Regions from separate parts of the Ruegeria sp. HKCCE3926 genome, predicted to be linked through region 2. Evidence: riboswitches for the same ligand, from Rfam matches in the RefSeq annotation. Region 2 holds a riboswitch; the other holds the start of a gene.
What was found. A riboswitch is a leader RNA that binds a small molecule or an ion and turns the genes downstream of it on or off. The one in region 2 is predicted to bind cobalamin.
Positions count from the first base shown of each region.

Region 1: it holds a riboswitch for cobalamin, as region 2 does, so the genes downstream of both, I9184_RS08895 (DUF1636 domain-containing protein) here and I9184_RS07930 (DUF1636 domain-containing protein) in region 2, are expected to answer to the same signal.

Region 1 covers NZ_JAEDOU010000002.1:142,475-146,306, reverse strand. The annotation lists gene I9184_RS08905 (carbohydrate kinase) at 1-587, shown strand, start outside; gene I9184_RS08900 (D-lyxose/D-mannose family sugar isomerase) at 604-1,269, shown strand; cobalamin riboswitch at 1,369-1,566, shown strand; gene I9184_RS08895 (DUF1636 domain-containing protein) at 1,664-2,020, shown strand; gene I9184_RS08890 (ABC transporter ATP-binding protein) at 2,017-2,790, shown strand; gene I9184_RS08885 (ABC transporter substrate-binding protein) at 2,807-3,757, shown strand; gene I9184_RS08880 (iron ABC transporter permease) at 3,759-3,832, shown strand, end outside.
Region 2 covers NZ_JAEDOU010000001.1:1,578,840-1,582,671, forward strand. The annotation lists gene I9184_RS07925 (SLC13 family permease) at 1-1,307, shown strand, start outside; cobalamin riboswitch at 1,534-1,741, shown strand; gene I9184_RS07930 (DUF1636 domain-containing protein) at 1,833-2,204, shown strand; gene cobW (cobalamin biosynthesis protein CobW) at 2,206-3,261, shown strand; gene cobN (cobaltochelatase subunit CobN) at 3,265-3,832, shown strand, end outside.

The DNA of each region.
Region 1 (3,832 bases), on a different contig from region 2:
CAGATCAGCTTCCCGCTGTCTCTGCCCTGTATCTCGGCGGAATCAGCCTTGCGTGTGAACCTTGCGCAGATGCATATGCCGCCCTTCTGGACCGCCACGGTTCCGACCGTGCGGTGATGCTGGACCCGAATATTCGCCCGGATTTCATCAAGGATCAAACCCGGTTTCGGACGCGTTTGAACCGCATGATCTCGCGTGCGGATATCGTAAAGGTTTCAGACGAGGACCTGGATTGGATCATTCCGGGCGCTGAATCCGAAGCCGCAAAAGCGTCTGTGCTGTTGCAGGCGGGTCCTTCCGTTGTCATCGTCACGCGCGGCAGTGACGGGGCGCACGGTTACCTGGCGGATGGTTCCGAAGTTTCGGTTCCCGTGAAACCCGTTGAAGTGGTCGATACGATCGGCGCAGGTGACACGTTCAACGCCGGCGTTCTGACCGAGCTCAGCCGCGCAGGGCATCTGACCAAGTCAGGTCTGCGCGGATTGACGGTTGAAAGCCTGCAAGCAGCCATGGAACTGGGCGCTGACGTGGCGGCCGTGACCGTTTCCCGAGCCGGGGCAGAACCCCCCTGGGCGCACGAACTTTGATCTGTGGGACGGCATGATGAAACGATCCGAAATCAACCGTATCAAGACCCGGGCACAGGCGTTCATTCAGTCCTTCGGTGCCGTGTTGCCACCCTTTGCGGATTGGTCGCCCGAGAAAATGCGCAGCCCTCTGGCCGAAACGATCCGCAGCCGCGGGCTGGGATGGGACATTACCGATTACGCCCAGGGCCGTTTTGATGAACTTGGACTGTTTCTATTCACTTTGCGCAATGGTGAGGCGAAGGATCTGAAATCCGGGCGCGGGATGCTCTATGCGGAAAAACTGTTGATCTCGAGAGAAAATCAGCTTTCTCCGATGCACCGGCATATCATCAAGGCAGAAGACATCATCAACCGGGGCGGCGGCGATCTCGTTCTGGAAATCCATGCGTCAGATCCAAACGGTGGCGTCGACCGCGACAACCCGGTGACGGTCCCAAGCGATGCCTGCCCTGTAACCTTGCAACCCGAAGAGCACTTGCGGCTGAAGCCGGGGCAAAGCGTAACTCTGATGCCCGGCATCTGGCACGCTTTCTGGGCCGAGCGCGGCGATTGCCTTATTGGCGAGGTATCGACCGTGAATGACGACCGTACGGACAATGTGTTTGAAAAGCCAATCCCACGGTTTTCAAAGGTTGAGGAAGATACCGAACCGGATTTTCTTCTTGTATCAGACTATTGACACCGTTCGGTCCGGGCTGGCGCACCAGGATCGCTGGCTCAACCGTTGCAATTCCGTCCACCACCCTTTCGCCTGCCGCTTGACAAGTCAGGCGTAGCCGGACTAGCTGAGCGGGATGGTTCCGTAAGGGATGAAAATGGGAACACGGTGCGGCGCTGGAATGTGCCAAGTCCGTGACTGCCCCCGCAACTGTAAGCGGTGAGCGACGCCACTTCACCACTGACCCAAAAGGGTTGGGAAGGTCGGCCAAGCAACGACCCGCAAGTCAGGAGACCTGCCATCACACTATGAACCAACCCGAGGCGGGGCGTCTCGGAAGGAGGCTTGATGGCGCGTTTGCGTAATATCCGGGTATGTGCCCTCTGTCTGCATCTGGCAAACGACGGAGAAGGCAATGACCTGCTATTCTGATCACTACGTTCTGATCTGTTCAACATGTCAGGGGACGATGTCTGCCGAAGCCGCGCAAGACGCGCTGGATGCCCGGTTGCCTGACGGTTTTGAAACCCGAATGGTGGCCTGCATGGCAGGTTGTGAACGGGCCATGACCGTCGGATTTCAGGCCCCGGGCAAAGCGCAGTACCTGTTTGGCGATATCACGACATCCCGCGATCTGTCTGCCTTGGTCGAATTTGCGATCCAGTTCGGCGACAGCGACGACGGCTGGACCAGTGCCTCGGACCGCCCCCCTGCCCTTTTCGCAAAGACCTTATCGCGAATTCCCGCGTTGCCTTTCGGGGGGTCATCATGAGTTTTCTGATTGCAGAGAATTTGGAATACTACGCGCTCAATGGCGACATCCTGTTGCAGGATGTGTCCTTTCGTCTGGAAGAAGGATCAATTCTGGCAATCGCCGGGCCGAACGGCGCCGGCAAAACCACTCTGCTGAAACTGCTGTGCGGGATTGAACGGATTGCGTTGGGCGATGTTTGGATAGAAGGACAAAGCCTTCGGACCCTGTCCGCCCGCCAACGTGCCCGCTCCATTGCTGTGGTCGGGCAGCAGGAAATGCCCGACGGGCGGATGCGCCTGCAAGACTACGTTGCGCTGGGGCAAATCCCGATTCAGGGCGAACGTTCGGTGACTCAGCACAGGGCTGATCTTGAACGGGTGCTGACGACGACCGAGCTGTTGCATTTTGCCAACAAAACGATGGGTCAACTGTCCGGCGGAGAACGTCAGCGCGCGCACATCGCGCGCGCGCTGGCCCAGAACCCGTCCTTGCTGTTTCTGGACGAGCCAACCAACCATCTGGACCCCGATGCCAAGGGGCACATGCTGTCTCTGGTCGCTGATCTGGGGGTAACGGTCGTCATGATCGTCCATGATCTGGTCATGATCCCGGAATTCGCCACCCATGTGGCGTTGATGAAAGCCACGCGCCTGACGGGGTTCGGGCCTGTTGGCGAAGTTCTGACCCCAGACCGGGTAAGTGAGACATTCGGCGTGGATTATCTGTGCTTTCAGCACGAAGGCCGCATGATCCCCGCACTGGACATCCGAAAACGGAAATTGTCATAATAACAGGAGCTTACATATGATGCAGAAACTCTGGCCGGTGGTTGTCTTCGCTGGCTTCGCAGGTGGCGTGGCAGCGGAAGCCGTCACCGTGGACAATTGCGGCGAACCGCTGGTTTTTGACTCGGCGCCGGAACGTCTGGTCGTGCATGATATGAACATGGCGGATATGGCCTTTGCACTCGGCCTTCAGGACAAGATCGTGGGACTTACCGGGATTTCGGGCTGGTACAAAACCAGCCCTGACTTTGATGCTCAGCGCGGCGACATCCCAGAGCTTGCCCCCAAGTACCCGACGATTGAAAACCTTGTGGCCGTCGAACCTGATCTGTTTTTTGCCGGTTGGTACTATGGCATGAAACCCGGCGGAGATGTCACGCCCGACACGCTGGAACCCTTTGGTATCAAGACCATGATCCTGACCGAAAGCTGCGTGCATCTGGACGAGGATCGCCCCGAATCCAGCATGAACCTGTTGTTTGATGACGTTCTGCGCCTGGGCAAGGTCATGCAGGTCGAAGACAAGGCCGAGGCGCTGGTTGCCGGCTGGAAGGACAAGTTGTCCGCCATTCAAGCAAAAACAGCCGATCTGGAAAAGCCGCGGGTATTCCTGTTGGACGGACCGGCCGATGCTCCGTTTACCGCCGGCAAGTTCGCCATTCCCGATGCGATGATCGCAGCCGCTGGCGGTGAGAACGCAACTCATGATCTGGATACCAGCTGGGGCCGCACGTCGTGGGAAGCTGTGGCAGCGGCTAACCCGGAATTTCTGGTGCTGCTCGACTATCAGTCCGGCAACGGCGCAGAGGACACTTTCCAGTTCCTCAAGGATCACCCGGTGATGTCACAAACGGACGCGGTAAAGAACGAGCGCTGGATTGGCCTGCGTTACGAAGAGCTGACTCCCGGCCCGGCAAATATCGAGGCGATCGAGAAGATGGCACAGGCGATGCACCCGGAGACCAACTGATATGGTCCAATTGGGCCGTTTGATAGTGCTGGGGGCGGTTGTTCTGACCGCCCTTTTGCTGTTGTCGATCGTCTA
Region 2 (3,832 bases):
TCGGCCTGTTCTCGGTCACGCCGATCGGTGCGGTTCTGATCCTGACGGGAATTGGTTACTTTCTGCTGTTGGGACGCTGGGTTTTGCCCGAGGCTGAAGGACCTGACAATACGGGTACCGGACAAGGGACACAGGAATACCTGCAAAGGGTCTATGGCCTCAAAGCTGATGTGTTCGAAGTCGTGGTGCCCGAGGACAGCCCCCTGGTCGGCGAGATTCTGGCCGACATCAACCACGAAAACCACCTGTACATCATTTCAACCTTCTATCGCGGTAAAACCTCGATGGTTCAGGTTTTGACAGCGGAAATTGCAGCGCCGTGTCGGCTGGCCATCGTCGGCCGCCGTTGGGAGGTCGAGAAGTTCGCCGAGAAATACGGGCTGACCGTTCTTCCGGACTTGGACATTTTCGTCGAAGAGTTCGCCCCAACCAATGCAGGCGTGGCCGAGGTGGTCATCACGCCTGACAGCAAGCTGATCGGCAAATGCCCCCGCGAGCTTTTGTTTCGCAAGACCTACGGGATGTCGCTGCTGGCCATTCACCGCGGCGAAGAGACGCTGAGCCATGTCGAGACCGAGGATCACGAATCCACACAGATCGGGCTCGAAAAGTTTCAGGCGGGCGACATGCTTGTGGCCCATACCAGATGGGACAACCTGATGCGGATCAAACGAGATCCGGATTTCGTCGTTGTGACGACAGACTTTCCTCAGGACGAGCTGAGGCCGCAAAAAGTCGGCTGGGCCCTGGCATTCTTCGCCATTTCGCTGTCGTTGATCCTGTTCACGGACGTCCGGCTTTCACTCTGTCTTCTTACCGGCGCGGTGGGCATGATGCTGACCCGTGTGCTCAGCGTGGACGAGGCGTACCGCGCGGTCGGATGGAACACCGTATTCCTGCTCGCCTGCCTCATACCTTTGGGACAAGCCGTGCAGAACACAGGCACGGCCGCGTGGATCGCCCAGCAGATCATGATAATTCTGGACGGCTGGCCGCTCTGGTCGCTGCAAACCGGCATCGCCATTCTGGCGACGGCCTTTTCTTTGGTCATGTCCAACGTGGGGGCCACGGTCCTGCTGGTGCCTCTGGCGGTATCGATTGCGGTGGCTGCGGGTGGAAACCCGGCCGTCTTTGCCCTGACGGTCGCCATATCGACCTCGAACAGCTTCATCATCCCAACCCATCAGGTAAACGCGTTGATCATGGGTCCGGCCGGATACAAGGTGATGGATTTCGTCCGCTCCGGCGGAATAATGACGGCGCTGTTTCTGGTCGTCTCGCTGCTCATGATCAACGTCATCTATTAGCGCAAGAGGATCCGGGGTGTTCGGTGGTCTTTCCCATCATCTTGACACGTTCAGTCAAGGCACCCGTTCACCATAGTCTACGCCCCTTGCTAACATACCGTTCGTCGCCCGGCCCATCTCGGGCTGGGTCCCGGTACGCCATGCCGCCCATCGACGCCCACAGGTCGCTTTCCATGCCTCTGCATCATTGTTGCGCGCGACTCGCTTGACAAGCAGGCCAGCGGTGCCGCATGTCCCTTTCGTTGGTGTCGGTGACAGCCGATGAAAAGGGAATGCGTCAACGGTCTTGCCGCCAAACGCAGCCGCCCCCGCGACCGTGAACGGAGAGGATGCCCAATGCCACTGGCCCAAAAGCCGGGAAGGCGGGACATCCGACAGAGGCCCGCCTTTGGCATCCGCAAGCCGGGAGACCTGCCAACAACCGAAGTTGAAACCGGGCGGGGTGTTCCGGTGTCGGGTCCATGACCATTCGTGGCCCGCATGAAACCCCGTCCCCCGCGAAGAGGATTTGGGGGGATGAGAGACATGACCGATACCGCACCAGTCGAGTTGCTGGTCTGTACCACCTGCCGTCGCGGCCTGCCTGTGGAAGATGACACGCAACGCCCGGGCGCTTTGTTACACAAGGCTCTGGAACAGGCGGACCTGCCCGACGGTGTCACCCTGAAAGCCGTTGAATGCCTGTCAAACTGTGATCAAGGCTGTTCGATCGTGTTGCGCGGGCCGGGCCGCTGGACCTTCGTGTATGAAAACCTGAACGAAACAGATCATGTCGACGTCATCGTCGACGGCGCGACCAAGTATCTGGCCACCGAAGATGGTTTGGTGAAATGGCGCGAACGCCCCGAACATTTTCGCAAGAACTGTGCCTCGCGCATTCCCCCCATTGGAGCCTGACATGTCGAACCTCGAAAAACTCCCCGTCACAGTGATCACCGGCTTTCTGGGCTCGGGCAAGACCACTTTGGTGCGTCACCTGATGCAGAACCCACAGGGCAAGCGCCTTGCTGTCGTGGTCAACGAGTTCGGCGATGTAGGCGTCGATGGCGACATCCTGAAATCCTGCGCCATTCCTGATTGCCCGGCGGAAAACATCATGGAACTGGCCAATGGCTGCATCTGTTGCACCGTGGCAGATGATTTCATTCCCACCATCGAGGCCCTGATGGCGTTGGAGCCACGCCCGGATCACATCCTGATCGAAACCAGCGGTCTGGCCCTGCCGAAACCGCTGCTCAAGGCATTCGACTGGCCTGACATCCGCTCGAAGATCACCGTCGACGGCGTGATCGCCCTGGCCGATGCCGAGGCCGTGGCCGCAGGCCGCTTCGCGCCCAATGTCGAAGCAGTGGATGCGCAGCGCATGGCCGATGACTCGATCGACCACGAAACGCCCCTGTCCGAGGTGTTCGAGGATCAGATCTCCTGCGCTGACATCATCCTGCTGACCAAGCCCGACCTCGCCGGCCCAGAAGGCGTGGCCAAAGCGCGCGAGATCATCGCCGCCGAGGCGCCGCGCCCCCTGCCCGTCGTCGAAGTGGCCGAAGGTGCCGTGGACGTGCGCGTTGTGCTGGGTCTGGAAGCCGCCGCCGAGGATGACATGGACGCCCGACCCTCGCATCACGACGGCCATCACGATCACGAGCATGACGATTTCGAAAGCATCATCGTCGAGCTGCCCGAGCAGACCGATCCGGCCCAACTGGTCGCCAATATCGAACGCCTGGCAAATGAACTGAACATCCTGCGCGTCAAAGGGTATGCCGCCGTTCAGGGCAAACCCATGCGCCTGCTGGTCCAGGCAGTGGGTGCCCGCGTGCGTCACCAGTATGACCGCCCGTGGGAACCCGGTGAAGAACGCCGTTCGCGTCTGGTCGTCATCGCCGAGCATGACGATATCAAAGAGGCGGAAATCCGCGAAATCCTCGTAGGTGTGCGTGAGGCCGCCGAGTAAGCCATGCACGTCGTCTTTCGTGAAAGCCACGGGCTCGAGGAAACCGAGACCCCAACCGATCTGGGCCAGAGCCCGGCGGACCTGATGGTGCTGTCCTTTTCGGACAGCGACCTAGGCGCTTTCGCGGCGGGCTGGCATCGTGGTGGCGGACCGGAAGGGCGAATGCCGACCCTGCGGCTGGCGAATTTGACGGCTCTGAAACACCCGCTGTCGGTCGATACCTATGTCGAACAGACGCTTCAAGGCGCCAAGGGCATTCTGATCCGTCTGATCGGCGGGGTGCCCTACTGGGCTTATGGGTTGCAGCAGGTTCTGGCGCTGGCGCAGGCCAAGGGCATCGCACTGGCGGTGCTGCCCGCCGACGGGCGCGCGGACACGCGGCTGGATGACTATTCCACCCTGCCGGTCTCGACCCTGCGGCGTCTGGCGCATCTGTGCGATACCGGCGGCGAGGTCGCGGCACAGGCCGCGCTGGCGCAGATGGCTTTGGCGGCGGGGCTTTATGCCGGTCCGGTGATGGGCGCCAAGACCTTGCCCGAATGTGGCGTGTGGTGTCCGGATCGCGGCGTAA